Regions from separate parts of the Yersinia vastinensis genome, predicted to be linked through region 1. Evidence: predicted binding sites of a transcription regulator. Region 1 holds the regulator's gene; the other holds the start of a gene.

Region 1 (16,188 bases):
CGGGCCGCTTCAGCTTCAACGTGAAAGGCGGCCGTTGCGAGGCTTGTCAGGGTGATGGGGTTATCAAAGTTGAAATGCACTTCCTGCCTGATATTTACGTTCCTTGCGATCAGTGTAAAGGAAAGCGCTACAACCGCGAGACGTTGGAAGTTAAGTATAAAGGTAAAAGTATTCACGAAGTGCTGGCGATGACCATCGAGGAAGCACGCGAGTTCTTTGATGCTGTCCCGGCATTAGCCCGCAAATTGCAAACACTGATGGATGTCGGCTTGTCCTATATCTGTCTAGGTCAGTCGGCAACCACCTTGTCAGGTGGGGAGGCGCAACGGGTCAAACTGTCGCGCGAGTTGTCAAAACGTGGTACCGGCCAAACATTATATATTCTGGATGAGCCGACTACCGGTCTACACTTCGCAGATATTCAGCAGTTGCTAGCGGTGTTGCATCAGTTGCGGGATCAGGGCAATACCATTGTAGTGATTGAGCATAATCTGGATGTGATTAAGACAGCAGACTGGATTGTCGATTTGGGGCCAGAGGGTGGTAGTGGTGGCGGTGAGATTTTGGTCTCCGGTACACCTGAAACTGTCGCACAGTGCGCAGAATCGCATACCGCTCGGTTCCTAAAACCGCTGTTAGCGAAACATAAAAACAGTCAATAACATCCTGCGCTGGGGGGCGAGTCCATCACCTCCCAGCTTATTGATGCTGGCTATCAAGCGTGCAGTTCCTGCCGGATTTGATCGGGTAAACCCTGTAATACCAATTGATAAGAGCGGTCAATTAACGAATAGAACTGTGAATTCGGTAATTTGCCATCCAGAAACACCGTGTTCCAGTGCGCTTTATTCAAGTGTTCACTCGGCACGATCTCCGGATGTTGCTCGCGTAGACTTTCAGCCAATTCAGGGCTGGTTTTCAATGAAATAGAGGGGCGTCCCCCCGTCTCACCCACCATAGCAAACATCACATCTGCGACTTTAATTTGATTGGCCTGCCACATTTCATGGTCACTCTGCTCTGCCCCGGGTTTGGACATGCAGTACTCCAGTAATGCCGAATTATTCATGGGGATATCTCCTGTCATGGGCCGGTGCCGTCTTGCGAAAGGGCCTCATAAAGTTTTCATTCCATCAGAACAGCAATATGCTGAAGAACTAGCTTGCGCCTATGGCAACAGATTTACTGTGAGTGATGAATGATCGTTGGGCATGCATCTACTACAGTAATTAGTATATTCTCTAATCGATTTACAGCCATCCGCTTAGGGAAAAACAAGTGGGATATGAGAGTAACTTGCGGAAAATCAGCAGAAAAAAGAAAAAGGCGATATTGTCTATCGCCTCAGATAACTCACCCTGAATTTAAATCAGGTTACTGCACTGCAGCAAAAGCCGCGGCGACACGCTGAACGTTACTGTGATTAACGCCCGCCATGCACATCCTGCCACTGGCAATCAGATACACACCAAACTCTTCACGCAAGCGGTCTACCTGCGCTGCGCTAAAACCGGTGTAACTGAACATCCCACGCTGTTGCAGCAAGTAGTCAAAATTACGATTGGGCAGCGATGCTTTTAAGGCCTGAACTAACGTGCTGCGCATCTCAATAATACGCAGACGCATCTGCTCTACTTCCGCCTGCCATTGTGCTTTTAATTCGCTGTCATGCAGGACTTTCGCGACGACCTGCGCCCCAAAGTTTGGTGGGCTGGAATAGTTACGACGCACCGTAGCTTTCAATTGTCCCAAGACACGGCCCGCAGCTTCTTCACTTTCACAGACCACGGACAAACCGCCGACTCGCTCGTTATACAAGGAGAAGATTTTAGAGAAGGAGTTACTGATAAGGCACGGCAACTCCGCTGCCGCCATTGCTCGAATAGCATAAGCATCTTCGTTCAACCCTGCCCCAAACCCCTGATAGGCGATATCCAAGAACGGAATAAGCTCCCTACCTTTCGCTACCTGAATGACCTGATCCCACTGTGCATTTGTCAGATCAGAACCCGTCGGGTTATGGCAGCAAGGGTGTAATAATACGATGCTTTTGGCCGGTAACTGCTGCAAAGTTGCCAGCATTTGGTCAAATTTCACACCCAGTTTGTCGTTATCAAAATAGGGGTAGGTGTTCACTTTAAAACCTGCGCCACTGAAAATAGCGACATGGTTTTCCCACGTTGGATCACTGACCCAAACCTGTGAATCAGGGAAATAGTGATTTAGGAAATCAGCGCCGACTTTTAATGCACCAGAACCGCCGACGGTTTGAATCGTCGCTACTCGCTGCTGAGTCAGCATCGGATGATCGGCACCAAATAGTAGTTGCTGAATAGCACTACGATAAGATTGCAAACCTTCCATCGGCAAATAAACCGGCGTCCCATGTGGCTGAGTGCTCAATTGTGCTTCAGCAGTTTTGACTGCCTGCATCAATGGGATCTCACCCTGTTCATTGTAATAAAGCCCAATACTCAAGTTTACTTTGTGAGCACGGTTATCAGCTTTAAAACTTTCCATCAGTGACAGGATCGGATCACCTGCGTAGGCATCAACATTTTGGAACACGGCACTGCACTCCTAAATTGATAATAATTGTCTATACCCTGAATACTCCGAATTGCCAACGGTTGACAATTGCAGTACGGCGAGTAGATGAAAATGGGTTACTTATGCAGCTTACCTTATTCCCCAATATATTCCATCGCTACACGGGAGGTCAGCTTAGTAATCAATTCGTAAGCACTGATACCGGTACGGGCCGCGATTTTTTCAACGGGTAATTCAGCGCCCCATAGCAACACTTCGTCACCGACTTTATCCGTGGCATCTGGCCCTAAATCGACTGAAATCATATCCATCGAGACCCGGCCAACAATGCCAACTTCACGACCATTGAGCCACATAGGTGTCCCCGAAGGAGCACTGCGTGGATAGCCGTCACCATAACCAATAGCGACCACCCCCAAACGGGTATCCCGCTCACTCACCCAAGTACCGCCATAGCCTACTGGCTCACCGGCTTTATGTTCACGAACCGCAATCAGGCTGGTCTTCAGCGCCATTGCTGGCCGCAGATCAAAATGGCTACCATAAGGCTCATCCATAGGAGAAACACCATACAATATGATGCCAGGACGAACCCAATCGCGGTGAGCTTCGGGCCACAGCAAAATGCCGCCAGAAGCCGCAATAGATTGCTTGCCGGGTTTGTCTTTCGCGAAAGTATCGAAACAACTGAGTTGTTGGCGAGTGGTATCCACTTGTGGCTCATCTGCACGACTAAAGTGGCTCATGATATTGACCGGCTGGATAACATTGCGGCATGCACTTAAACGCTGATAAAAAGCCTCCGCCTGTTCCGGACGAACACCTAGACGATGCATGCCTGTGTCCAGTTTCATCCAGACATTAATCGGCGCGGAGAGATTGGCAGCTTCCAGCGCTTCGAGTTGCTCGATGCTATGCACCGCTGTTTCTATGCGGTTAGCGACCAGAATGGGCAAATCTTCTGCGGCAAAGAACCCTTCTAATAACAAGATGGGTTTGACTACCCCGCCAGATCGCAACATCAGCGCTTCACCGATCCGCGCGACACCGTAGCAATCAGCATCCTGCAAGGTATGCGCTGTTTCTAATAACCCGTGGCCATAAGCGTTTGCTTTCACAACAGCAATCAGGCGGCTTTGCGGCGCGATGCGCCGTACCTGTTGCAAATTATGTCGCAGAGCGCGGCGGTCGATTACTGCTGTTGCCGCTTTCATTTCTTATCCTTAATTATCAATTTTACACCCAAAGACAGTGGCGTTACCGCAGGGCAACATCACATTCGAAGGGGATATATATTTATTACTCGCTATTCGTCGTCGTATTGCGGGCCAGCGTAGTTATCAAAGCGCGACCATTGACCATTAAATTTCAGCCGAACAGAACCGATCGGGCCGTTACGCTGTTTACCCAAAATAATCTGTGCGATCCCTTTTTCATCACTGTTCTCGTGATAAACCTCATCACGGTAAATAAACATGATCAAATCGGCATCCTGCTCAATAGAACCGGACTCACGTAAGTCGGAGTTTACTGGCCGTTTATCAGCACGTTGTTCCAAGCTACGGTTAAGCTGCGACAGCGCCACTACGGGTACTTGTAGCTCTTTGGCTAAGGCTTTCAGGGAGCGTGAAATTTCAGCGATTTCCAATGTGCGGTTATCCGACAGTGACGGCACCCGCATCAATTGCAGGTAGTCGATCATTATCAGACTCAAACCACCATGCTCACGGAAAATACGCCGCGCACGAGAGCGCACCTCAGTCGGTGTTAGACCAGAGGAGTCATCGATGTACATATTGCGCTTTTCCATCAATATGCCCATGGTGCTGGAGATCCGCGCCCAATCCTCATCATCTAGTTGGCCGGTACGGATGCGAGTCTGGTCGACATGTGACAAAGAGGCCAGCATACGCATCATTATCTGATCGCCAGGCATCTCCAAACTGAAGATCAATACCGGTTTTTCCTGCATCATCGCGGCGTTTTCGCATAAGTTCATCGCAAAGGTAGTTTTACCCATCGATGGGCGCGCTGCCACAATGATCAAATCTGATTTCTGTAATCCTGCGGTCTTTTTATCCAAATCAACAAATCCGGTTGATACACCGGTAACACCATCATGTGGCCGCTGATAAAGCTGCTCAATACGTGCCACTGTCGCTTCGAGGATTTGATCGACACTTTTTGGGCCTTCATCTTTATTGGCCCGGCTTTCTGCTATCTGGAAGACTTTGGATTCCGCGAGATCAAGCAGATCTTCACTGCTGCGACCTTGAGGATCATAACCGGCATCTGCTATCTCGTTAGCAACAGAGATCATCTCTCGCACAACTGCACGTTCGCGCACAATATCAGCATAAGCACCGATATTCGCGGCACTTGGCGTGTTTTTTGATAATTCAGCAAGATAAGCAAAACCACCTACCGACTCCAAATCGCCCTTTTGTTCTAGTGATTCAGACAAGGTGATCAAATCGATCGGCTTGCTGTTTTCCAGCAAACGCTGCATTTCAGTAAAGATCCGCCGATGTGGGCGACTGAAAAAGTCATTGCTGGCAACACGCTCTGACACGTTATCCCAACGTTCATTATCCAGCATCAAACCGCCCAACACGGACTGCTCTGCCTCCAGCGAATGAGGCGGGAGTTTCAGCCCTTCCATCTGGCGGTCTCGTGGCTCTGTCATACTGTTGGTTGGTTTTTTCGCGGCCATGAAAAGTGTTCTTTACCTTTGTTACGAAGAGGAAAATGATGAATAAAAATAGTGTGGCCCAGTATACGCGATGATATCGGAAGGGTAATGAGGAATTCCCTATTACTTATCGGTATTAGCAAAATCTTGGCCCTCCGAGTAGAACGCTGTAGAGTCAAAATACACCAATTGCGAAGGAGCTAACATGGCAAAGCACATTCAATTTAGCACCACTGGCGGGCCAGAAGTGCTGCAATACCTTGACCTTACGCCAGTGGATCCCGCGGCACATGAAGTTCAAGTCGAAAACAAAGCTATCGGTATCAACTACATCGATACTTACATCCGCAGCGGCCTATATCCACCACCTCATTTCCCAAGCGGGCTTGGGACTGAAGCCGCGGGCATTGTCACCAAAGTCGGCTCATCGGTGAATACAATAAAGGTCGGTGACCGAGTGGTTTATGCCCAATCAGCACTTGGCGCATACAGCGAAGTTCATAATGTCGCCGCAGAAAAAATTGCGTTGCTCCCTGAGGCCATCTCCTTCGAACAAGCAGCAGCTTCATTCCTTAAGGGATTGACCGTCCAATATTTATTACGTCAAACCCATGAAATCAAGCCTGGCGAAGTGTTTTTATTCCATGCGGCAGCAGGCGGCGTTGGGCTGATTGCCTGTCAGTGGGCAAAAGCGCTTGGCGCGAAGCTAATTGGCACTGTTGGCTCTGATGAAAAAGCCGAATTGGCAAAAGCTAATGGGGCTTGGGCTACCATTAACTATCGCACGGAAAATATCGCTGAACGCGTCGCTGAACTGACCCATGGCGAAAAGGTGGGTGTAGTGTATGACTCGGTTGGGAAAAGCACATGGCAAGACTCACTCAATAGCCTAAAACGCCGGGGATTAATGGTCAGTTTCGGTAATGCTTCAGGTCCGGTTACTGGGGTTGATCTTGCAATTCTGAACCAAAAAGGCGCGTTGTATGTGACCCGTCCCTCGCTGAATGCTTATGTCACTAATCGACAAGAGCTGGAAAGTGCCAGCCATGAGCTGTTTTCATTAATAGCCAGTGGTGCGATTAAGGTCGATGTCGCAAAAGCCCAGCAATTCCCTCTGCGAGATGCGCGCCGCGCCCATGAAATATTAGAAAGCCGCCAGACAACTGGCTCCAGTTTGCTGATCCCATAAACCACCGCCTCAGCAATATTGATAAAAAACAAAAGGCTCCGATAAGGAGCCTTTTGTTTTAACGCTTTCTTTGATGCACATGTAGGGGTATAGCAGAGTATTCTGTCAGAGGCATATTCACTTAGATGACATTGCCGTTTATACGGCTATTTTCACCTCTGGCAGGGATGAAAATGTGATACCAAATCGTATCGGCTAGCATCCTAGCAAGCTGATTCGGGAAAAAATACGTTTTCTCGACAATTGTCCTGACTAAACTTTCAGCCTGTGATCACTCCCGCAAGAAAACAAAATAATCAGTAACGTCTTACAACTGGTTTTTGCATTGAACGCCATATCCAGACAATGACCACCGCCAATATCAACCATGGCAATAACTTAATCATCATCACAAATAACCCACCTAGCATCATAAAAGCAGCGGCAACCATTAAAGCGGCGAATATGCCCAACAGAGAAACACCGGTCACCATCAGCATAATAAAAAAGCCGATCACAAAGAGAATTTCGAACATGGCTGGCTCCTTAATCATTGTTTGTTCCCATGCATAAAATCTATCCCCACCATACTTCAAGCTGCATGTGTGTTGGCGTCTCTCAATAATCCGCATCGCTTACCACGGTATGCTCATCGGGATTATCTCGCAGGCCGCCTTCCTGCAACTGAATTATGTTGGATACAAACAGAGGGTTTATTAGGAGTATTACAAGAAACGTGCCAACCTGAAAATAAGATTAACATATTGAATTTAAAGGGTATAAATAAAACACAACCTGCCAGAAAACTGGCAGGCGTGGTCAAATTGACTAACTTATAGTGGGATTTCCTACAACGAATTATGCTGTGGGCGGGTCACTAGAGCTAGCGCCTTTTCTACCACGGAAACATCAGCTCCGGGCTTATGCGCATTTTCACTCAAATAACGGCGCCACTGGCGCGCACCGGGGATCCCTTGGAAAATACCAAGGATATGCCGAGTGATATGGCCCAAATAAGCGCCACGCGACAGCTCCTGTTCAATATAAGGATAAAGCGCTTCTATAGCTTTAACACTGTCGACCACTGGTGCATTTGGATCAAACAGTTCGCGGTCCACTTGCGTTAAAATACTGGGGTTTTGATAGGCTTCACGCCCCATCATCACACCATCGAGATGCTTAAGATGGTCTTTAGCCTCAGCCAAGGTTTTGACACCGCCATTAATAGCGATAGTCAGTGCCGGAAAATCACGTTTAAGCTGATAAACCCGCTCATAATCCAGAGGAGGAACTTCGCGATTTTCTTTTGGGCTTAATCCTGAAAGCCAGGCTTTACGGGCATGGATCGTGAAAATATCACATTCACCACGTTCTGCGACAGTCTGCACGAATTCACACAAGAACTCGTAGCTATCTAATTCGTCAATCCCAATACGGGTTTTCACCGTGACAGGAATAGAAACCACATCACGCATGGCTTTAATACAATCAGCAACCAGATCTGACTCAGCCATTAGACAAGCGCCAAAACGCCCATTTTGTACCCGATCAGAAGGGCAGCCGACATTCAGATTAATTTCATTGTATCCACGAAGCTCCGCCAATTTAGCGCAATGTGCTAGCGCTTGTGGATCACTGCCCCCAAGCTGTAACGCGACGGGATGATCTTGCTCGCTATAAGCCAAATAGTCTGCTTTGCCATGGATAATCGCACCTGTAGTAACCATTTCGGTATAGAGCAACGTCTGCTTAGTTAACAAACGATGGAAATAGCGGCAATGGCGGTCTGTCCAATCGAGCATCGGCGCGACGGAAAAACGTTGTAGGGGGTATTTGGGCATATCTACCTGAGTGCTGGAAAAAGTCTGAGCTTCGTGCATTTACTGTGATTTCATCGGTTATTACTGCATCAATTACCCATTTTCCTTGCGCATTAAATACGCAAGACAAAGGGATGGAATGCGTGATTATACCATAGAACCTGACGATGACCGCGTGGGGGATAGCTGTGCTATAAAAAGGGATATTTTACTGTACGTTACCAAAATTGTGATACTCCACGGCTTCGCACTTTTTCATCTATCGGCGATTAACCGTAAATATGATAAAATCTGTTCCATTCAAACGCTGCGGGATGAAACCATGAACTCAACCAACCAGGAAAAGCTGCTTGCTCAGGCTGAGAGCCTGTGCCAACAACGTAACGTCCGGCTGACACCGCAACGTCTTGAAGTCTTACGCCTCATGGCGCAACAGCCCGGCGCAATCAGCGCTTATGATTTATTAGACTTGCTCCGTGTTTCCGAGCCGCAAGCTAAACCGCCAACGGTCTACCGCGCATTAGATTTTTTGCTCGAACAAGGGTTTATTCACCGAGTAGAGTCAGCTAACAGCTATGTGTTGTGCCATCATTTTGAAGAGCCAACTCATACCTCCGCACTCTTTATCTGTGATCGCTGCAAGATTGTGACTGAACGCCCGACTGTAGGTATTGAAGAAGCACTGGCACAGTTAGCAAAACAGTCTGGTTTTACATTGCGCCATAGCGTGGTGGAAGCCCATGGCTTATGCACTAAATGCGGGGAAGTTGAAGCATGTGAAAGCCACGATCATTGTGATCATGACCATTCTATTGTGATGAAAAAAAAATAAATATCTGGCGATAAGGGTCAGCCCGTTATCAATATAGTAATAATACAGTAATAGGTTGAATTAGAATATGCGTTAAAGAACACTGCCATGATAATAAATAGAAGCTACCACAGGACACTTCCTTGTGTCTTATCGATATTAGATTAGGACTAAATAGAATATTTTCATTATTAATATCACTATGTAATAACGTATATTCTATGAAATGAGAGACCCAATATAATTTATATCGACATCAATTAAATTCCTTTTTAAGGCTGTTACCAGCGGTATTTGCTGTGGTCTTCCCAAGCTTTCACTTCTTTCTCGGCTTGCTCTTTCTGATAGCCGTATTTCTCTTGGATCTTACCTACTAGTTGGTCGCGCTTACCTTCAATAACGGTTAGGTCATCGTCAGTCAGTTTGCCCCATTTCTCTTTAATTTTTCCTTTGAACTGCTTCCAGTTACCGTCAGCTTGATCTTTATTCATAATAACTCCGCTATCTTGGAATAAGTTAATTAGGTACGATAAACATTCTTTATAAAACCAATCTTTGCTTAAATTAGTCACTCACAGTCTTAATTTAAATTAAGCATGATTGTTTTATTTACCGTATAAATAACTATAGCAGAGGATATTAATAACTGAAGGAAAACCAATGTTACTGGTCGTAATGAGGACCATAATTGAATAACGAAACCATATTATATTCAGTTAAAACAGCAGGTAATCACGTATTATCGGATTGTTCTCAATATAAAGTGAATTAATAGAACAGAAGGTTATATGAACAATATACCCTCTAAGTAAAGAGGGTATACATCAACAACTAGAATCAGATCCAGTCGCCATTGCGGATGACACCAACGGCCAGTCCTTCAATAGTGAAACTTTGTTCACGCAAATCGACAATAATCGGCTGGAACTCGCTATTTTCAGGAAGAAGCTGCACGATATTACCTTGTTTTTTCAAGCGTTTTACTGTGACTTCATCGTCAATTCGCGCGACAACCACTTGTCCGTTACGCACATCTTGTGTTTTATGCACCGCCAGTAGGTCACCATCCAGAATACCGATATCTCTCATCGACATCCCATTAACCCGCAGTAGGAAATCTGCGCTTGGCTTAAACATGGAAGGATCGACTTTGTAGTGCCCTTCAATATGTTGCTGTGCCAGCAAGGGTTCACCTGCTGCAACTCGGCCAATCAACGGTAGGCCATCTTCTTCTTCCATCAGTAAACGAATACCGCGGGAAGCGCCAGAAACAATCTCAATAACACCCTTGCGGGCCAATGCTTTTAAATGCTCTTCAGCGGCGTTAGGAGAGCGGAATCCCAGACGCTGCGCAATTTCGGCACGGGTCGGCGGCATGCCAGTTTGCGATAGGTGATCGCGCACCAGGTCATAAACCTCTTGCTGTCTGGTCGTAAGTGCTTTCATTTCGCCCCCTGTTTGTTTATACAGTCTTGCTGTGAGTATATACAGGTAAGCCTGTATTGGGAACCAAAGAGTGAATAAAAACAGGGATTAATCACAGCTTATTTTTATTGTGTTGCTCACCGTGCCCAAAGCCACGATATTTCAGCCACGCAACTAGCCCACATGCTGCCAGAGCACCGTTATCCAGATAAAAAGCGCCAGCAGGATAGCGAGAAACACAGCGGCAGACCCCATATCTTTGGCACGGCCTGAAAGTTCATGGAATTCACTGCCGATGCGATCAACTACTGCTTCAATGGCACTATTAATGACTTCAATAATGATCACTAACGCGACACTGCCAATCAATAAAATGCGCGCTAAAGCATCTACATCTAGCCAGAAGGCCAGTATGATAGCGACGATGGCAGCTACTGATTCTTGGCGAAATGCGGCTTCGTTTTTCCAGGCAGCACTGAGGCCTTTCATCGAATAACCGGCCGCTTTATAGATTCGGGTAAGCCCTGTTGATTGATTCGCCATGTTTTATTGCCTTTATCTTAAGTTAATGATGATCTTTGCCGCTTTCTGTTGTCTTATCACCACAGATCTCAAAACCAGTTTCTGGTATCCTTGCGACGAATTGCTAACAAGAGGCTTCATGTAGTTATGTCAGGTTGGCGTAAAATATATTATAAGTTACTGAATTTACCACTTAAACTGTTGGTAAAAAGCAAGGTTATTCCGGCAGATCCTGTGACTGAGTTAGGGTTAGACCCTTCTCGTCCTATTCTGTACGTTTTGCCTTACAATTCTAAGGCTGATTTGCTGACTTTGCGAGCGCAGTGTCAGGCGCAGGATCTGCCCGACCCATTGATTCCATTGGAAATCGATGGCGTGCAACTGCCAAGTCATGTGTTTATCGATAATGGCCCTCGAGTCTTTCGTTATTACGCACCTAAGCAAGAGTCGGTCAAGCTGTTCCACGATTATCTAGATCTGCACCGCAATAATCCGGAGCTGGACATTCAAATGTTGCCGGTTTCCGTGATGTTTGGTCGTTCGCCAGGGCGTGAAGGCCATGGTACGCCGCATCTGCGTGTGCTGAATGGTGTGCAGAAATTCTTTGCCGTATTGTGGCTGGGCCGCGATAGCTTTGTGCGTTTCTCGACCACAGTTTCATTGCGCCGGATGGCCAGTGAGCATGGCACCGATAAGACGATAGCCCATAAGCTGGCGCGCGTGGCGCGGATGCACTTCTCCCGCCAACGTCTGGCCGCTGTCGGCCCGAGCTTGCCAGATCGCCAAGACCTCTTCAAAAAGCTGTTGGCTTCTAAGGCGATTGAAAAAGCCGTGGCAGATGAAGCACGTACCAAGAAAATCTCCCATGAGAAAGCGCAGCAAAATGCGATTACGCTGATGGAAGAGATCGCCGCAGACTTCTCTTATGAAGCCGTGCGTCTGTCTGACAGGGTATTGAGCTGGACGTGGAACCGTTTGTATCAGGGTATTAACGTCCATAATGCAGAGCGCGTACGCCAGTTAGCGCAAGATGGTCATGAGATAGTCTATGTGCCTTGCCATCGTAGCCATATGGATTACCTGCTGCTCTCTTACGTGCTTTATCATCAAGGGCTTGTACCGCCACATATTGCTGCCGGTATTAACCTTAACTTCTGGCCTGCCGGCCCGATTTTCCGCCGTTTGGGTGCATTCTTTATCCGTCGTACCTTCAAAGGCAACAAACTCTACTCAACTGTGTTCCGCGAATATCTGGGCGAATTATTCACCCGCGGCTATTCCGTAGAGTATTTTGTTGAAGGTGGGCGCTCACGAACCGGCCGCCTGCTAGAACCGAAAACCGGCACGCTGTCGATGACGATTCAAGCCATGTTACGTGGCGGTTCGCGGCCCATCACGCTGGTGCCAATTTATATTGGCTACGAGCATGTGATGGAAGTGGGTACTTACGCCAAAGAGCTGCGAGGAGCCACCAAAGAGAAAGAAAACCTGTTGCAGATGTTGCGTGGCCTGCGCAAGTTGCGCAATCTGGGTCAGGGCTATGTCAACTTTGGTGAGCCAATCCCGCTGACCACTTATCTAAACACCAATGTACCGCAATGGCGGGATGCGATTGACCCCATTGAAGCACAGCGCCCGAGCTGGCTGACTCCGGCAGTAAATGATTTGGCTGGCAAGATTATGGTCAGAATTAACAATGCTGCGGCAGCAAATGCCATGAACCTGTGTTCGACCGCATTGTTGGCTTCACGTCAGCGTTCACTAACCCGTGAGCAACTGTTGGAGCAACTTGAGTGCTACCTGCAACTGATGCGCAATGCGCCTTATGCGAAAGATGTCACGGTACCGGATAAAACACCGGAAGAGCTACTTAATCACGCCTTGAATATGAATAAGTTTGAGGTGGAGAAAGACAATATTGGTGACATTATCATCTTGCCACGGGAACAAGCCGTGCTGATGACTTACTATCGCAATAATATCCAGCACTTGCTGATGTTACCGTCACTGATCGCCAGTATGGTGATGTACCACCGCCGCATTACCCGCGCGGAATTATTGCGCCAAATCAGTATGATTTATCCGATGTTGAAAGCTGAACTATTCCTGCATTACAGCAAGGAGCAGTTGCCACAAACCTTGGATACATTGATAGATGAACTGGCTCGCCAGCAGCTGATTTGCGATAAAGGGGATGAATTGGTGCTGAACCCAGCCCGTATTCGCCCTCTGCAATTACTGGCCGCTGGTGTGCGTGAAACCTTGCAACGCTACGCAATCACACTGTCATTACTCAGTGCTAACCCAAGTATCAACCGTGGTGCATTGGAAAAAGAAAGCCGGATTATGGCGCAGCGTTTGTCTGTATTGCATGGGATTAACGCACCTGAATTCTTCGATAAAGCCGTGTTCTCGACACTGGTCGGCACCTTGCGAGAGGAAGGCTACATCAGCGACAGCGGTGATGCCATTCAGGAACATACGCTGGAAGTTTACAATATGCTGAGTGCGTTGATGACGCCGGAAGTGAAGCTGACAATCGAAAGCGTCAGTATGCCGGCGGAAACCAACAATCAGTTACCCGCCCCTGAGGCCGAGGATGAATCGGAAGATTAATCCTGTAAGAGAAAAATGAAGAACAGAATGGCCGGATTTATCATCTGGCCATTTTTTATATGTAACTCACCAAAATGCCGAGAAACAGCACCAGCCCCACATAATTATTATTCAGGAAAGCACGGAAGCAAGGATCGCGTTCACGCTGGGCAATCATCTTCTGTTGATGAACAAACAGCGCTCCTGCCAGCAAAACTGACCAATAAAATGCGCCCCCCAAATTCATCAACCAGCCAATAGTGACCATTAAAATCAACGTGGCCAATTGCAGCAACCCGATGATTAATTTATCGCGCTGACCAAATAAAATGGCTGTGGATTTAACACCAATTTTCAGGTCATCATCACGATCCACCATGGCATATTGCGTGTCATAAGCGACCGTCCAGCAAATATTAGCGAGCAAAAGTAGCCAGCATACCAACGGCAAACTCTCACTCACGGCGGCAAAACCCATAGGGATTGACCAACCAAATGCGGCCCCCAGTACTACCTGCGGCAAGTGAGTGACCCGTTTCATAAAGGGATATACCCAAGCCAAAGCCAGTGCAGCCAGCGATAGCCAGATGGTCATGCTATTGAGTGTTAATACCAAACCAAATGACATCAGCACCAATACGACAAACAGGATTTTACTTTCTTTCTCGCTGATAAGCCCGCTTGGCAAGGGCCGAGATGCCGTGCGTTTCACAAAGCCATCAATATGTCTGTCAGCATAATCATTGACGACACAACCGGCAGCGCGCATAAAAAAGACACCCAAGACAAAGACAATCAGTATGTGGATATCGGGAATACCGTTCCCTGCCAACCACAATGCCCATAGCGTCGGCCACAACAGTAATAGTGAACCAATGGGTTTATCAATGCGCATCAAACGGCAATAGGCCAACCATTTGCTCTGAACTGTACTTCCCTTCAATTTATCAATCTCCAAAATCTCACCACCACATCAAACCGCCGAAACCTAATGTCCCCGCGCGCTTTCCCATTTCGGGTGTGCTGGCTACGTTCCTCAAGCATAAAGTGGCGAGGCAGGTAAAAATACCTCTGTTAATAACAATGGCTTACCAGATAAGCGGAGCAAAGAACGGCGCGCCCAAAGGGTATCTTGCCGCCCTACTTGAATATAATCCCGAGTCAAATTGTCGCCACCAAATAGATAACGACCCAGGGGTAAGGTCCCTAAATCCACCAGCGCCCTATCCGGGCCAGACAATGTTTCCTCAGGGATGACGGTACGGCCAAGCAGCCATGGTTCATTATCACCACACAGGACAATTTCTCGCAGCCAATAACGTTCACTAGCCGGCAGATGTTCGGCATCTTCTCCCAACTCATTACGCGTGATAAAGCATTCTCGCTGCGGTTCGACATGAACCCGCTGACAATGTTGCTCAAAACGCCGCGTCATCGACCCCAACTCCATCAGCCAGTCAGCGATATCAGCAGGAAGAGCTGGGTGCTCAATGGCACACCATTGGATAGGTTTCAAAATTGATGCATCGCCGGTCAACATACGGCTCGCTCCCTGCCGAGGAGAAAATTTCCATCCTCGCAATTAGTGTTTGATAGTCAGTAAATAGGCCGTCATTGTAGCGCAGAATGGGTAGTGAGCGACATCAGGTTACTTTTTTTATTACGTCCCACAACATTCCGCCATAGCTTAATTTTTTTTATATTCTTCAATATGCTCAAGTATGTTGTTAACCCTCATATTAACGCCCCAGAATTGCCTGTCACTATTGAGTTCTCTTGCTGAGTAATATCCATCATAGGCATTATCGAAATCGATAGGGTAAAAGGTGTTGGTTTTTTCATCATACAAGACATTATTAAAATTCAGGTCTTCATGGATGATATTGTAATACCCTAAATCGTCCATCATGCTCAGAAATCGCTCCTTCGCATTAGGTAGGAAAGTAGGACTATCAATCTCTATCAGCACTTTCCCCGGCACTCTGTACATTCGGATATGATATTGATTTTTATTAATAATCAACTCAGCAGAACCTTCCCCATAGTATCGATTGAAAAACTCAACCTCTTTCATATGAACCTCAGTGATAAGCACCCTGCTTTGTGTTTTTAATTTCTTTATGACAAAGTCTGGGTTATTCGCATCAAGGTAGACATCCCCGGATCCTCCGCTGCCAATCTTTTTACCTAATTTAACTTCAGGGTTAAATTCGGGGCGTAAAGCTCGTGATTGGAATGGCCCGCCTCCCAGCAACTTGCCCGGTTTAATAAATTGAGGGCCTTGCTTTAGGACCAGCCCCACGTCTTGACCGGTTGACAAGTCCACTTCCCAATATGCTCCGCTCCCTCCCTGTCTGACCCAAGCCTCACGCACGCCCTCCAAGACAGTGTGGTCTTTGAGTTCAACTCGTTGCACGCTAATCTGTGTTCCATGTCCGTTTTCTATTGACTGCCATGCCAGTTCACCCGTTTCTTCAGGTACATTAACGCCCACCCTAGGCTCTTTTATCACGTTGGTTTGATGCGCAATGGCTTCTTCCATTTCAGCCGACAGTGTGGGCGATAGAAGAGAGTCAGCACCCCGAGGGAGATTTTCCACCATCGT
Region 2 (16,188 bases), 1.9 Mb from region 1:
CTAATAGAAGATTAGCCCTGTTACCGGAACCAAACAGGACAAGCGAAAAATATCCATAGCCCAATCAACTGGCTAAATGCTCGATAATCATCTTTTCATCCAATTGCTCTAATGTCCCTTGTGCCACATTTCGCCCTCCCGCCATCAAACAGAACCGATCAGCAACATGTTGAATAAAAGGCAATCGATGTTCAACCAGTAACACGGTCATACCAAGGCTACGGCTGAGTTGATGCAAAATATTGCCGATATCTTCACTTAGTGGGGGTAATGTGCCGCTTCCCGGTTCATCAAGGATCAGCAATTCTGGTTCGGCAACTAAGGCTCTGGCGATAGCCAATTGTTGCTGCTGATGGCGAGTGAGTTCTCCGCCACGCTGGAGGCGTTTATCATGTAACTGGGGGAATAAATCAAAAACCCAGCTTGGAATCGGGTGTGACTTATGCCGACCTGCTAACACGGCGATCAACATATTTTCCTCAACACTCAGTTGAGAGAATATCTGCTGCCCTTGCGGAACATAGCCGATGCCCAGCGCGGTGCGCCCCTCGACCGATTGCTGTAGTAAATTCTGTGGTGGTTCGTGGTTAGGTTGCCAAGTCATGGTGCCACTCTTAATCGGTAAATGCCCCATGATGCAATTAATTAACGTGGTTTTACCCACGCCATTGCGGCCAATCAGACAAGTACATTGGCCACGAGGAAGCTCTAGATTGATATCCCATAAGATATGATTCTGACCATAGTATTGATTTACAGCGGTTAAACTCAGCATCAGTGCTTCTCCTCAGTCGATCTCAGTAGTTCACAGGTGTCCCGGTGTTCTGTAACGGCTAGTGAAGAATTAACCAGCAAATCTGCATACTTGATAGCGGCATTGCAGCATAAAACACCACATCTCTAGTGGGTGGTTGTGAGTGTAAATTGATGTAAAGTGAGCTGATAGCGGCATAAAATGACATCAATGGGGTATTTTCACCCTTTATCACCCTCTTTATGAGAGCTTCTTGGTCAATTGATGTTATGCACTGCTTTAGCGCATTCCTCCTTTCATTTCTTCGTTTCGTAGAGATATAAAGCAACTCTTGGGCCAAGTTGGCAGAGTCCGAATGAAAACTCGCATGTTAACGAGCTGTAAATGGTTTTAATGCATAAATAGGGTTAAGAAGGGCCGAGGCGACGACGGGGAACAGCGATGAACAGTGCTTCATTGCACTCAAGCAGTGCCAAGGCGAAAATAATGGTGCAGTAACAATTTTGGGGGAGAGAACTGTCTACATGGCGATAGCAGAAGACGAACTTTATAGAATTAGCAAATAGTTTACTTAGTACTAATTGAAATATGCGGCGAAATAAAAATGTAAAAAAAACACTAAAAAAGTCAGTTTGTCTCTATTTCATCGCTAACCTTCGCTTTTCGCCAACACGCGGCCCTTATGGGGTGGAATGAGTTATCCACCATTCCTGTGGATAACCTTGTGCATGAGCGATAGAAAACTGGTGGCAAGCGAGAGCCGGCGCGGCTTTGGCTCCAGTTGTCCGGATTCTCGACTTTTTAATAAAAATTTGTTTTTTCAATGAGTTAGTTAAAATCAAGCACTCAAAAAAGATAACCTTGATGGATGGATGATCTTTAATCAATTAACTATGAATAATGTGTTTATGTTAATGGCTGGGGATAAAAACACTTTTAGTGTGCAAACGAGAGCAACATGTCACTGTAACGATGCAAACAATATGGTGGTTAGGCAAATTAAGGCATTTTACTGTTTTAAGCTGGTTTTATATCCAGTATCATAGCGGTGGCAAAAATCCATGGGGCTTTCATAATTAGCCTCCTGACAGTGTGCAATTCTCCGGCGGGTAGCAAATTCATGAGTAAACCATTCAAACTACATTCTGAGTTTAAGCCAGCAGGCGATCAGCCTGAGGCCATCCGTAAATTGGAAGAAGGGTTAGAAAATGGTCTGGCCCATCAGACACTGTTGGGGGTAACGGGATCCGGTAAGACTTTTACCGTCGCAAATGTTATTGCTGATTTGAACCGCCCAACGATGGTCTTAGCGCCAAATAAAACATTGGCCGCCCAGCTTTATGGCGAGATGAAAGAGTTCTTTCCCGAGAATGCGGTGGAATATTTCGTCTCTTACTATGATTACTACCAGCCTGAAGCTTATGTCCCAAGCTCTGACACCTTTATCGAGAAAGATGCTTCTGTAAACGAACATATCGAGCAGATGCGGCTATCTGCAACCAAAGCATTGTTAGAACGACGGGATGTGGTCGTGGTCGCCTCGGTCTCTGCCATTTATGGCTTGGGTGACCCAGATTTGTATCTGAAAATGATGTTGCATTTGACCAAGGGGATGATTATTGACCAGCGCTCAATTCTACGTCGCTTATCAGAGCTGCAATACAGCCGTAATGATCAAGTCTTTCAGCGCGGGACTTTCCGTGTGCGGGGTGAGGTCATTGACATCTTCCCGGCAGAATCCGATGAGTGGGCATTGCGGGTAGAGTTGTTTGATGAAGAGGTTGAGCGGTTATCCATATTTGACCCGCTAACAGGGCAGCTACAGCACGAAGTTCCACGTTTTACGGTTTATCCTAAAACACACTATGTTACCCCGCGAGAACGTATCTTGCAGGCGATGGAAGAGATTAAAGTTGAATTGGCCGAGCGGCGTCAGGTGCTCTTAGCGAACAATAAATTGCTGGAAGAACAGCGTATTACCCAGCGCACTCAATTTGATCTTGAAATGATGAATGAGCTGGGTTACTGCTCTGGCATTGAAAACTATTCTCGCTATCTTTCTGGCCGTGGGCCGGGTGAGCCACCTCCAACCTTATTTGATTATCTGCCCGCCGATGGCTTATTGATTGTGGATGAATCCCACGTCACCATCCCGCAAATTGGTGGGATGTACAAAGGTGACCGGTCACGTAAAGAAACATTAGTGGAATATGGCTTCCGGCTGCCATCAGCGTTGGATAACCGTCCAATGCGTTTTGAAGAATTTGAGGCGTTAGCCCCACAGACCATCTATGTTTCAGCCACACCGGGTAAATATGAGTTGGAGAAATCTGGCGGCGAGGTGGTTGATCAAGTGGTGCGGCCAACGGGCTTGCTTGACCCCGTGATTGAAGTTCGTCCAGTGGCCACTCAGGTAGATGACTTGCTGTCGGAGATCCGTATTCGGGCCGCTATTAACGAGCGGGTGCTGGTTACCACACTGACTAAACGTATGGCCGAAGATCTCACGGAATATCTGGAAGAGCATGGCGCTCGTGTGCGTTATCTGCATTCGGATATTGATACTGTTGAGCGGGTGGAGATTATTCGTGATTTACGCCTAGGCGAATTTGATGTGCTGGTGGGCATCAACTTGCTGCGGGAAGGGTTGGATATGCCAGAAGTTTCCTTAGTTGCCATTTTGGATGCCGACAAAGAAGGCTTCTTGCGTTCTGAGCGTTCCTTAATCCAGACGATTGGCCGTGCGGCGCGTAATCTCAATGGTAAAGCGATTCTCTATGGTGACCGAATTACTGCGTCAATGGAGAAAGCCATTGGTGAAACTGAACGGCGTCGGGCTAAACAGCAAGCATACAATGAAGAGCGCGGCATTATCCCTCAAGGGTTGAATAAAAAAATTGGCGATATCTTGCAATTAGGCCAGCCTTCGACCCGTGGTAAAGGGAAGGGGCGGGGTAGCAAAGTGGCTGATACTGACAATTATCAATCATTGCCACCTAAAGCACTCGATCAGAAAATCCGTGAGTTGGAAGCGAAGATGTATACGCACGCACAAAATCTTGAGTTTGAGCAGGCGGCGGAGTTACGTGATCAGGTTCATCAACTGCGCCAACAGTTTATTGCAATATCTTGATGTTCAGGGGATCACCCCGTGATATGTAAAATAGCGGGGTGATAAATTGGGAATTTTGCTTGTCGCATCAACCGATCCTGATTAAGGTGTGCGGCTGATAAAATCGTCATCATAAAAGCGCGAGATAAATCATGAGCGACCACTCATCCAAAGATCCACTACACGGCATTACTCTGGAACAGTTACTGACTAAGCTGGTAGATCATTATGGCTGGGAAGAGCTGGCATACCGTATTCGAATCAATTGTTTCACCAGTGACCCCAGCATTAAATCGAGTTTGAAGTTTTTACGCCGTACCCCATGGGCACGGGCTAAAGTAGAAGCGCTTTATATCCATATGAATGCTAACGCTGCTTTGCAGGAGCAGATCAGAAAATAACGTTCTCAGCTCAACGGTGTTGGGCTTGCGCCACCCAATTGCTGTAACGTGGTTTCCAGTGCCTGACGCAGCAATTCACGGTCATGGCGGTAAGGGATATCTTTGGCTTCCAACGGCTGCTGAACAATAATTCTGTCCGTAACACCGCTAATATCGATACGCGGGCTAACGATTGCTGCATCAATTATTTTTCGGCCAATCTTTTCTTCCATGATAGCCAGTTTTTCATGCAACGACAGTTCTGCAGCAGCCACACTGAGCTCTCGCCCTAGGTTGCCAATATAAATCATGCTGGCAGAACTGCGCCGCAAAGCTTGCGTTAGATCATCTAGCAGCAAAAGTGGCATCAAACTGGTTAAAAAGCTGCCCGGCCCGATTAAGATGACATCGGCCTGACTGATCGCTTCAATCGCTTCCTTTGTTGCATGGACATGGGGCGATAGCAGCATCTCTTGTGGCATATGTGCTAGTTGGTCAATATTCACTTCGCCGTATACCGGATGCCCTTCATGATCGATAGCCAGTAAATCTACCGGTTGTTCTGACATTGGGATTAACCAAGCATCGACTTTCAGCAAGCTGCGTACCAAATTGATGGCTTCAATTGGCCGAATGCTCAGATGATCCAGCGCTTTGAGCATTAAATTGCCCAAATTATGGCCCGCCAATTCGCCATTACCAGTAAAGCGATATTCAAACATAGCAGAGGCAACACTTGGCTCGGTTATTAACTGATTCAGGCAATTACGCGTATCCCCCCAAGCGATTCCGCCTTCAGAACGACGTATACGGCCGGTTGAACCGCCATTATCGGTGGTGGTAACAATACCGGTCAGACGCGAGCCTAATGGGGAAAGTGCTGACATAACTCTCCCTAGACCGTGTCCTCCGCCTAATGCAACCACCCGGTCAAGATCCGCTAATGTGCGATTTCGCATATGTTTCCTGTCAAAAATAGTGTTGCCTAGCTCTTACAGCGTAGCTAATAGTGAAATTGCTGCATACGTTAATGGATTTGACGTTAAAACGCGATAAAAGCCATGATTTTCGTGATTTTAAACAAAGTATTAGCCACCGATTAAAATAAGCTCAATAACAAGGTGTTTTGTTGTATAAGTCGTTGTATATAAAAATATATAGCGAAAAACAGCAATTGGCTATCCTGCAGTTTTAGCGTTAGAATCTCTAGGAAAAGTGAGGTTTTTAGCGATTAACAGTCGTGATGAGTTTTGCTTTTTTAACCATGGTTCGCTCAATGCTTAAAGCAGTGACTGAACGCAAACTCCTAGCCTTAGCGTCTACGTTGTTTCTGTTACCGACAATATGATGTTCTGGCCGTGGCGATAAGCCACCAGGGTGCGAGGTAGAAATGCCTGCATCTCCCGTATTTGGAAAGGTGTTATGGTACAACTGACTGACGCATTTGCGCGCAAGTTTTATTACTTGCGCCTATCGATTACCGATGTGTGCAATTTTCGTTGCACGTATTGTCTGCCTGATGGCTATCGTCCGGACGGATTGAAAAGTTTTCTAAGCCTTGACGAGATAAGCCGGGTTAGCCGTGCTTTTGCCTTGTTGGGCACGGAGAAAATTCGTCTAACTGGCGGCGAGCCGTCTATGCGACGCGATTTCACCGATATCATTGCCACTATCCGGCAAAACCCAGCGATCCGTACTTTGGCGGTAACCACTAATGGCTATCGTTTAGCGCGTGATGCCGCTCAATGGCGTGAGGCAGGGTTGACAGCCATTAATGTCAGCGTTGATAGCCTCGATCCTCGGCAGTTCCATGCCATTACTGGGCAAGATAAATTTCAACAGGTTATGCAAGGCATTGATGCCGCCTTTGATGCTGGTTTTGAGAAAGTCAAAATCAATGCTGTGCTGATGCGAGATGTCAATGATCGTAATCTGGCGGCATTCCTTCATTGGATAAAATCCAGACCTATTCAGTTGCGATTTATTGAACTGATGGAAACTGGAGAGGGTGGCAATCTATTCCGTAAACACCATGTTTCCGGTGACATCATTCGTCAGCAGTTACTCCAACAAGGTTGGCAACAGCAAGAGCGCGCACGCAGCGATGGCCCGGCTCAGGTGTTTCACCACCCAGACTATCTGGGTGAGGTGGGGCTTATCATGCCATATGAGAAAGATTTCTGTGCCAGTTGCAACCGCCTGCGTGTTTCAGCGCTGGGAAATCTGCATTTATGCTTATTTGGTGAGCAAGGTATTACGCTACGCGACTTGCTGAGCAGCGATGATCAACAATATGAATTAATGGCGCGGATTCAGAGTGCATTGCAAACCAAGAAACAAACCCATTTCTTGCATCAAGGCAATAGCGGCATCACACAGAATTTATCGTTTATTGGTGGCTGATTGTCTGCAACGTCAAGAACGTAGCGAACACCCCTGCAACGTCAAGAACGAAGGGATAATGAATATGACCCAACTGACTCACATTAATGCCGCTGGTGAAGCACATATGGTGGATGTTTCAGCCAAAGCTGAAACTGTACGTGAAGCGCGAGCGGAAGCTTTTGTTGAGATGCATACCGCGACATTGGCGATGATTATTGAGGGCAGCCATCATAAAGGCGATGTCTTCGCCACCGCGCGCATTGCCGGGATTCAGGCGGCGAAACGCACCTGGGAATTGATTCCATTGTGCCATCCGTTGTTGCTCACCAAGGTGGAAGTCCAACTGGAGGCGCAGCCGGAACACAATCGGGTTCGCATTGAATCTTGCTGCCGTTTAACCGGTAAAACTGGGGTGGAAATGGAAGCCTTGACGGCGGCATCCGTTGCAGCATTAACAATTTACGATATGTGCAAGGCTGTACAAAAAGACATGATAATTGGCCCGGTTCGCCTGCTTGCAAAAAGTGGCGGTAAATCAGGTGATTTTAAGGTGAACACATGATTGAGATTCTATTTTTTGCTCAAGTCCGTGAGCTGGTAGGGACTGACCGCCTGCAACTGGCGGCAGAGTTCCCTACCGTCGATGCTCTGCGACAATCTTTGTGTCAACGTGGTGAGCGCTGGCAGTTAGCGCTGGAAGAGGGCAAATTGCTCACGGCGGTGAATCAATCGCTGGTCAATGCTCAACACCCATTAGTTGCGGGCGATGAAGTGGCATTCTTCCCACCGGTTACCGGAGGTTGATCATGGAAAATACCCGTATCCGTGTTGGATCGGAGCCATTCAATGTTGGCGATGAATATCAGTGGCTATCACAGTGTGATGAAGATGGGGCGGTAGTGACTTTTACTGGCAAAGTGCGTAACCATAATCTTGGTGCCAATGTCAGTGCTCTGACGCTGGAGCATTATCCCGGCATGACAGAAAAGGCACTGGGTGAAATTATTGCCCAAGCGCGTAGTCGCTGGCCACTGCAGCGGGTCTCGGTGATCCATCGGGTAGGGCCGCTATTTCCCGGTGACGAAATTGTTTTTGTGGGTGTGACCAGCGCCCACCGCAGTATGGCGTTTGAGTCGGCAGAATTCATTATGGACTATCTAAAAACGCGAGCACCTTTCTGGAAACGGGAAGCCACTGCTGAGGGTGAGCGTTGGGTCGAATCGCGAGACAGTGATCATGCGGCGGCCAAGCGCTGGTAAACTGTACGTAAACCCGTGTAAAGATTAGCCTTAAATACCTATTTTTACTCCCTTGTTTGCCCTATTTCTGTGATACCCTTAAAGAGTCGGTGGGCTGTCAGCTGATAGCCTGTATCATTATTTATATGCATAAGGTAACTACCATGGATCGCTATCCACGCTCTAATGGTTCAATTGTCGAACGTGCCAACTCTGGCATTCAGGCATATATGGCGCAGGTATACGGCTGGATGACCTGTGGTCTGTTATTAACGGCGGTTGTCGCCTGGTACGCAGCGAATACGCCTGCGGTATTGAATTTTATCTTCTCCAGCCAGATCACCTTTTTCGGGCTGATTATTGCTCAGTTAGGTTTGGTGTTTGTGATTTCTGGCATGGTCAATCGCTTAAGCGGTTCAATGGCAACCAGCCTATTTATGTTGTATTCGGCACTGACGGGCCTGACACTTTCTAGCATTCTTATCATGTACACCGGCGCTTCTATTGCTAGCACTTTTATTATTTGTGCCGGGATGTTTGGTGCGATGAGTGTGTACGGCTATACCACTAAACGTGATTTGAGTGGTATGGGGAGCATGCTGTTTATGGGGTTGATCGGTATTGTGTTGGCTTCTATCGTTAATATCTGGCTGAAAAGCCCGGCATTGATGTGGGCTGTCACTTATATCGGTGTGTTGGTGTTTGTTGGTCTGACTGCTTATGATACCCAGAAGCTAAAAAATATGGGCGCACAGTTGGATTCTAATGATAGAGATAATTTCCGTAAATATTCTATCGTCGGCGCATTGACCCTGTATCTTGATTTCATCAACTTGTTCTTGATGTTATTGCGGATTTTCGGCAACCGCCGTTAACTCTGATCCAGCTTAAGCTGGTAGTTTAAGACTTTGATGAAGGGCACCAAGTTGGTGCCCTTTTTGTTTTTTAAGAATTGAGGTCTGCCTGCTTGTTAAAGTAGCGGATAAGGTTTCGGTTAATATTCATTCACTCTTCGCCGTCTTACTTATGAACAGAGCTAAATCAACGAGTTAACATTTAAGCTATTTTCCGCCTAAACATCGCATACGCCATACTCCCCGTGGTCGCTGTAATGACCAGCAGTGGCCATAAACTGCTCCAGATAATATCGAAGCTGGCATCTTTGAGGTAAATCTGTTTAGTAATATCAGTAAAGTGGCGAATAGGATTGATCCAAGTAATATTTTGCAGCCAGATTGGCATGTTCTCCACCGGCGAGACATAACCCGAAAGCAGAATGGCGGGCATCATAAAGACAAACACGCCGATAAACGCTTGCTGCTGAGTTGAGCATAATGATGAAATCAATAAGCCGAAGCCAACCAGCGACAGGCCGTAAAGCAGCATGGTGCCGTAAAAGAGTGCCAGCGATCCTGCGAAGGGGATTTGGTAGAAAAAGATACCAATAAACAACACGATAGTGGCTTGAAAAGTAGCAACAATCAGTGCTGGTACTGCTTTACCGATAAAAATTTGCCACGTTGTTAACGGTGAAACCAATAACTGTTCCAGCGTACCCTGCTCCCGTTCACGTGCCACTGACAATGACGTCACAATCAGCACGCCAATCGTCGTAATCATCGCAATCAATGATGGCACAACGAACCATTTGTAATCCAAATTCGGGTTATACCAATTTCGGATAACCAACTCGCTGTTATTGGGTTTGATTTGACCGTGGGTTAATTCCTGTTGGTACTCTTGGACTATTTGCTGAATGTAATTTGCGGCTATCTGGGCGCTGTTGGAATTGCGTCCATCCAGCACCAGCTGCAATTGGGTGGTTTTACCATTGGCCAAATCGGCACTGAACTGTTCCGGGAAGCGGATCAGTAGCAGCGCTTTCTGGTTATCAATTACGGGCTTAATCTCTTGCGGACTATGCAGCAGCAACACATTAGAAAATGCTTCGGCTTTAGCAAAGCGCTGTGTCAGCTCTACCGAGGCTTTTCCACTGTCTTCGCTGTAAATGGCAATTGTGGCATTGGTGACTTCTAGCGTGGCGGCAAATGGGAATAAGATCACTTGCAATATCACCGGCATGATTAATATCGCACGGGTCTGCGGTTCACGCAGCAGCGACTGTAACTCTTTAATAATCAATGTATAGAGGCGATGAAACATATTCTCTTCCTTTAATCTAACCTGCGATGCGTTTTCCATGCAGTCAGGCCAATAAATACCGCGGCTGATGCTATTAAAAACAGCAGATTAACCACCAGAACCGTCCCGATATTTCCCGCTAGAAATAGGGTCTGCAAGCTGCTGACAAAATAGCGGGCAGGGATGATATAGGTCACAGCACGAACAATTGCGGGCATACTATCAATTTCAAAAATAAAGCCCGAGAGCATGACTGCCGGTAGGAAGGCGGCATTCAGCGCTATCATGGCGGCATTAAATTGATTGCGCGTAATCGTTGAGATTAACAGCCCCATCCCTAGTGTGCTGGCTAAAAACAGGCTGGTGATAACAAATAATATCCACAAGGAGCCTCGATAAGGCACGCCTAGGATAAATACTGACACCGCCATACAAAGGGCCATCGCAATCATGCCCAGAACGTAATAGGGGATGAGTTTCGACAACAGTAATTCACTGCGGGTGACTTGTGTGGAGAGCAGCGCTTCCATGGTGCCGCGTTCCCACTCGCGCGCAATGACAAGCGAAGTTAAGATTGCACCAATTACCGTCATAATAATGGTGATGGCACCGGGAATAATAAAGTGTCGGCTGATGGCGGCTGGGTTAAACCAATAGCGCACTTGTATCTCAATCAGTGGATCATTTTTTTGCCCTAGATTTTGTGCCTGCTGTTGTTGCCAGATTTGCCATACCCCTTGCGCATAACCTTGCACAAAGTTGGCAGTATTGGGTTCACTACCGTCGGTAATCACCTGAATGGGAGCTTTGCTTTCTGGCCGTGCCAGTTGTTCGGCAAAATCATTAGGAATGACGATTAATCCACGAATTTTGCCAGCTTGCATCGCCTGAATCAGGGCATGGCGGTTATCACTGATTTGTGGAGAAATATACGGCGAACTGGCAAAAGCATTAGCGAGATCTTGCGCAGGTTTGCTCTGTTGCTCCATCAAAATGCCGACATGCAGTTTGCTGGAATCCAGATTGATACCATAGCCAAAAATAAACAGTAACAACAACGGGATGACAAAGGCGATCAAGCCACTGCTTGGGTCTCGCAGAATTTGTCGGGTCTCTTTACGACATAATGCACGCAGGCGACGCCAGGAAAATCCGGTATCCTGATAAGTCTCTCCCTTATTTGCCGGCAGTGTATTTGCGGAGAATGACTGTGGTTCAGTCATGGCTGTTGCTCCTTATCATTTTGCTGGTCATAGCGCTGGACCAGCCCGATAAATGCTTCTTCCATCGATGGGTTAAGATTTTCATCAGTAGCAACTTGCTGCTTTAGCTCGTCTGGCGTACCCGCCGCAATAATTTTACCGCGATAAACCAGCCCGATGCGGTCACAGTACTCCGCTTCATCCATAAAGTGGGTGGTGACCATGACAGTGACACCTTTATCTACCATCCCATTAATATGTAGCCAGAACTCACGGCGAGTGAGTGGGTCGACGCCGGAGGTCGGTTCATCAAGAAACAGAATGTCGGGTTCATGCATTAAGGCACAAGCCAGTGCCAGACGCTGTTTAAAACCCAGCGGCAGTGAGTCCGGGGTTTGCCTAAGAATCGGGGTGAAATTAAAGGCCGAGATCATGTCTGTTATTTTGTCGCGCTGGGTACTGCCCTGTAGCCCATAAACACCGGAGAAAAACTTTAGATTTTGCTCAACAGTCAGGTTGCCATACAGGGAGAATTTCTGTGCCATATACCCTAAATGTTGCCGTGCTTTACCTGAACTGGTTTTTAAGTCCATTCCCAGCACTAATGCTTTGCCTGAACTGGGCACCAATAACCCACACATCATTTTAAAAGTGGTTGATTTCCCCGCTCCGTTTGGGCCGAGTAAGCCGAATATTTCGCCGCGTTTAACCTGAAAGTTAACGTGGTCAGTTGCGGCAAAATCACCAAATTTTTTCGTTAACTCTTGGGCTTCAATCACCGTCTCATCGTGGCTGCCTTCAACCTTGGGCATTATCTTTGCCAGTGCAGATTCACTGGCTGGGCCACCACCTAACAGGTCGATAAAAGCATCTTCAAAGCGCGGTTCTGCCTCCATCATCTCGGCATTGGGTTGATTTAAAAGTGACAAAATTTGGCGGTGATCCACATCCGGCTTAAGGATTAGCCGCACATATTTTCCTTGAATAACACCATCGCTGACTTGAGGCATTGTTAGTGCATGTTGCAGTAATTTACGGTTAGTTCCCGTTCGGGTAGCGACCAGAATTGTGCGCCCACTCATGCGTTGTGTCAGATTTTGAGGCGCGCCGCTATACAGTAATTTACCTTCATTGAGCAGTAAGACTTCGCGGCACTGCTCTGCTTCATCCAGATAGGATGTGCTCCACAAGATAAGCATTCCGTCACTGGCCAACTCATGAACCATGCGCCATAACTCTCGGCGCGAGATAGGGTCAACACCCACCCCCGGTTCATCCAATAGTAAAACTTTGGGTTGACCGACCAAGGTACAGGCTAATCCAAGTTTCTGTTTCATCCCGCCAGAGAGTTTGCCAGCCAGCCGCTCTGTGAATCGAGTCAAATCAGTAAATGTCAGCAGGCGTTCGAAGGTCTGGCGCCGCTCTTCTCCGGTCACGCCACGCAGGTCAGCATACAGCGTCAGGTTCTCCATGACCGTCAAATCTTCGTATAAACCAAACTTTTGCGGCATATAACCAAGAATTGAATGTAACTGGCGATCATTTTCCAGTGGATCTAGGCCGACAACGGTTATCTTTCCAAGACTTGGTTTTAGCAGCCCTGCCAGCATGCGGAGCAATGTGGTCTTACCCGCACCATCCGGCCCAACCAAACCAGTGACCGCTCCGCTGCGAATTTCCGTGGTCAGACTGGCAACGGCAGGTCTATCCAATTCGGGGAAAGACTTTTCGACCCCTTCCAGAGTAATAAGATGCTGGACTCCATTCATAACTCATACCGCCTTAAGGTTGCACAAAACGGACGGTAACGGGCATACCTTGTCGCAGTGACTCATCAGCATCGGTGATGATAATTCGCAAGCGATAAACTAAGTCGGTACGCAAGTCCGGTGTTTCAACGCTTTTAGGGGTAAATTCAGCTGTCGGTGAAACAAACCCTATTTTGCCGTGATAAGGTTTGTTTGGGCGGCCATCAGTAAAGATCTCTACCTCTGTCCCCGGAATCGCTTGACCCAAATGGCGTTCACTGACATAGGCTCGTACCCAGACGGGATCGGTGAGCGAGAGGGTAAATACCGTATTGCTGGCAGATAAAATTGTGCCCGGCTCTACTGCGCGAGTTAGTACAGTGCCTAAGGATGGTGAGAGTAGAATGGTGTCTTGTAAATTCAATTGAGCTTGCGCCAGTTCGGCTTCACTCTGGGCGAGATTGGCCTCGGCTTGGGCTATTTCCTGCGGGCGATTGCCACTCAAATATTGAGCGAGTTTGTCTTTTGATGCTTGTAGATTTGCTTGTGCCTGATTACGCGCCGTACGGGCATTTTCTAATTCGTTGGCAGAAGTGGCTTTATTTGCCCACAATCCTTGCTGGCGTTTTAGGAAGCTATCGGCATAACTGAATGCGGCTTCACGTTGAGAAACTTCAGATTTTACCTGAGCAATTTCTTCTTCTCGATACCCGGCTTTCAGTAAAGCCAACTGCGCCTGAGCACTTTGCACATTGGCCTGTGCCTGTTTGAGTGCATTGAGATAAGGGCCATCATCCAGTTTTCCTAGCGCCTGTCCCGGTTGGATTTTATCTCCCTCATCAACGGATAATGACGCCAGACGGCCACCCACCCGAAAACCGAGATTCACTGTGCGGATATCAACATTGCCGTATAACGTTAATGCTGCGTCCTGTTGCTGACGATAATAATGCCATCCATAACCTAGCGCCGCCAACAGCGCAACAATAACGACGGCCACTATAATCTTCTTGCGATTCATAATGCTCCCTATCTGTTACTGATTCTATTACCACAAGTTTCATTAAAAAAATGATGAGTTATTTCACCCTAAATTTTTGGCCCGTAAGCCATGAAGAAGCAGGTCAATATGCTCGATAAGTACCTGATTAATCATTTCACTTTCTGCATAACCAATGTCCAGCCATCCGGCTTGCCGACGGATAGTTTCACGTCCCATACGAAAAGCCAGAACCTCACCGATCAATGCATGAGTATGAAGAATAGTTTTAGTGGCATTAGCATCAGCGCCAATAAATGCGGCCAGCAGCAAATTCAATTTTTGGTGTAATGGCGCAATGACTTGTGTGTGTATCAGCAGATAGGCATCGCTGGGAGAAAGCTGCTCGCGTGCCATTATTTTGCTGATATTCAGGGTTTCAGGCTGTGTCATCAAATGGCTGAATTCCAGCAGTCCTCGGCGAATATAATGTAATTGCTGCTCAGGATGTTGCTCTTGGGAAGGCAGTAAGAGGAACTGCTCAATTTCCTGTGCCAAGGGTGCGAAGGCTTGCTTGATAAAATCGGCAATTTGCTGCGCAACTGCCAGATATAGACCTTCTTTGGAATTGAAATAGTAGGTTATTGCAGCAATATTCTGACCCGCACGCTGGGCGATATCACGCGTGGTGGCGCCTTTCAAACCCAGCTCACCGAACAATTCGGTCGCTGCTTGTATCAACTGCTGGCGGGCTTGCTCACCGCGGGCCGTCATAGGCATTGGTGGTATTGATGAATTGGGCATGGGCTTCATACTCAGCGAATATTATTTTTACAAATATTAATAGATAGCTAAATAATAAATCAATCATATGATTAACTTTAGGCCGCTCTTGTGGTTCTGTAAAGTTATGTCGGCCAAAAGCCCCATTTTTGTTTTCTAAGTTGTAGCAATCGCCAGCCATAAATCAATTTTTCTGATGTTTAAACTAATAAAAATCTTAAGAAACGTGTAAATATCCCTTTTCTTGCTAAACATCTGTTATAATCAGCCGCAATGGTGCACTGCAGTTTGTGCCAATCCTCGTGGTAATGCCTCAATTCATACCTCGTCTGATAATCTTCCCTTGAAACTGCACCTGACGATATCGTCGGGATTGGGAAGATCTGGAGCTTCTCGTAATATGTCATTTGATTCTCTCGGCCTAAACGCCGACATCCTGCGTGCTGTTGAAGAGCAGGGCTACCTTGTGCCGACGCCAATTCAACGTCAGGCAATCCCTGTGGTACTGGAAGGCCGCGATTTAATGGCCAGTGCGCAAACCGGTACAGGTAAAACCGCTGGTTTCACCTTGCCATTGTTGCAACTATTGAGTCAGAACCAACAGCCCATTAAAGGCCGTCGTCCTGTCCGTGCGTTGATTTTGACGCCGACCCGTGAACTGGCTGCGCAGATTGATGAAAACGTACAAAGTTACAGCAAATATTTGAAGCTGCGTTCGCTGGTAGTATTTGGCGGCGTGAGCATCAATCCACAGATGATGAAATTGCGTGGTGGCGTTGATATTTTGGTCGCAACGCCTGGTCGTTTACTGGATCTGGAACATCAGAACGCAGTTGACTTGTCCAAGATTGAGATTTTGGTATTGGACGAAGCCGACCGCATGCTGGATATGGGCTTTATTCATGATATCCGTCGTGTATTGGCGAAACTGCCCGCTAAACGCCAGAATCTGCTGTTCTCCGCGACGTTCTCTGATGAAATTAAAGGATTGGCGAGCAAACTGCTGCACAATCCAGCGTCAGTTGAAGTGGCTCGTCGCAATACCGCATCTGAGCAAATTGCGCAAAGCGTTCATTTTGTGGATAAAAACCGCAAACGTGAATTGCTGTCCCAGATGATTGGCGAAGGTAATTGGCAGCAAGTCTTGGTGTTTAACCGTACCAAGCACGGCGCTAACCATTTAGCTGAACAGTTGAATAAAGACGGCATTACTGCCGCGGCAATTCACGGTAATAAGAGCCAAGGGGCGCGTACTCGTGCATTGGCCGATTTTAAAGACGGCAAAATCCGTGTCTTGGTGGCGACGGATATCGCTGCCCGTGGTTTGGACATCGATCAGTTACCGCATGTGGTTAACTATGAATTGCCAAACGTACCGGAAGATTACGTACACCGTATTGGTCGTACTGGCCGCGCGGAACGTACTGGTGAAGCAATTTCTTTAGTCTGTGTAGATGAGCATAAA

Evidence for each region. The regulator LexA, encoded in region 1, represses DNA repair genes until DNA is damaged. The targets are predictions, from matches to a motif close to TNCTGTATGTACATACAGNA.
Region 2: uvrB (excinuclease ABC subunit UvrB) is a predicted target of LexA. The motif match lies at 1,775-1,794, and genes of this name have one in related genera.

The regions. Positions count from the first base shown of each region.
Region 1 covers NZ_CP173260.1:354,039-370,226, reverse strand. Annotated here, with positions in the region: gene uvrA (excinuclease ABC subunit UvrA) at 1-662, shown strand, start outside; gene ACIOG0_RS01560 (MmcQ/YjbR family DNA-binding protein) at 716-1,069, opposite strand; gene ACIOG0_RS01555 (amino acid aminotransferase) at 1,375-2,568, opposite strand; gene alr (alanine racemase) at 2,685-3,764, opposite strand; gene dnaB (replicative DNA helicase) at 3,857-5,263, opposite strand; gene ACIOG0_RS01540 (quinone oxidoreductase) at 5,448-6,431, shown strand; gene pspG (envelope stress response protein PspG) at 6,728-6,946, opposite strand; gene dusA (tRNA dihydrouridine(20/20a) synthase DusA) at 7,259-8,290, opposite strand; gene zur (zinc uptake transcriptional repressor Zur) at 8,553-9,062, shown strand; gene ACIOG0_RS01520 (CsbD family protein) at 9,323-9,532, opposite strand; gene lexA (transcriptional repressor LexA) at 9,879-10,487, opposite strand; gene ACIOG0_RS01510 (diacylglycerol kinase) at 10,641-11,009, opposite strand; gene plsB (glycerol-3-phosphate 1-O-acyltransferase PlsB) at 11,136-13,604, shown strand; gene ubiA (4-hydroxybenzoate octaprenyltransferase) at 13,660-14,526, opposite strand; gene ubiC (chorismate lyase) at 14,620-15,123, opposite strand; gene ACIOG0_RS01490 (hypothetical protein) at 15,271-16,188, opposite strand, start outside.
Region 2 covers NZ_CP173260.1:3,235,923-3,252,110, reverse strand. Annotated here, with positions in the region: gene ACIOG0_RS15145 (ABC transporter ATP-binding protein) at 65-775, opposite strand; gene uvrB (excinuclease ABC subunit UvrB) at 1,875-3,887, shown strand; gene ACIOG0_RS15135 (VF530 family DNA-binding protein) at 4,019-4,267, shown strand; gene yvcK (uridine diphosphate-N-acetylglucosamine-binding protein YvcK) at 4,273-5,205, opposite strand; molybdenum cofactor riboswitch at 5,538-5,682, shown strand; gene moaA (GTP 3',8-cyclase MoaA) at 5,669-6,649, shown strand; gene moaC (cyclic pyranopterin monophosphate synthase MoaC) at 6,714-7,193, shown strand; gene moaD (molybdopterin synthase sulfur carrier subunit) at 7,190-7,435, shown strand; gene moaE (molybdopterin synthase catalytic subunit MoaE) at 7,438-7,890, shown strand; gene ACIOG0_RS15105 (Bax inhibitor-1/YccA family protein) at 8,034-8,744, shown strand; gene ACIOG0_RS15100 (ABC transporter permease) at 8,926-10,032, opposite strand; gene ACIOG0_RS15095 (ABC transporter permease) at 10,044-11,234, opposite strand; gene ACIOG0_RS15090 (ATP-binding cassette domain-containing protein) at 11,231-12,982, opposite strand; gene hlyD (secretion protein HlyD) at 12,996-13,982, opposite strand; gene cecR (transcriptional regulator CecR) at 14,046-14,753, opposite strand; gene rhlE (ATP-dependent RNA helicase RhlE) at 15,124-16,188, shown strand, end outside.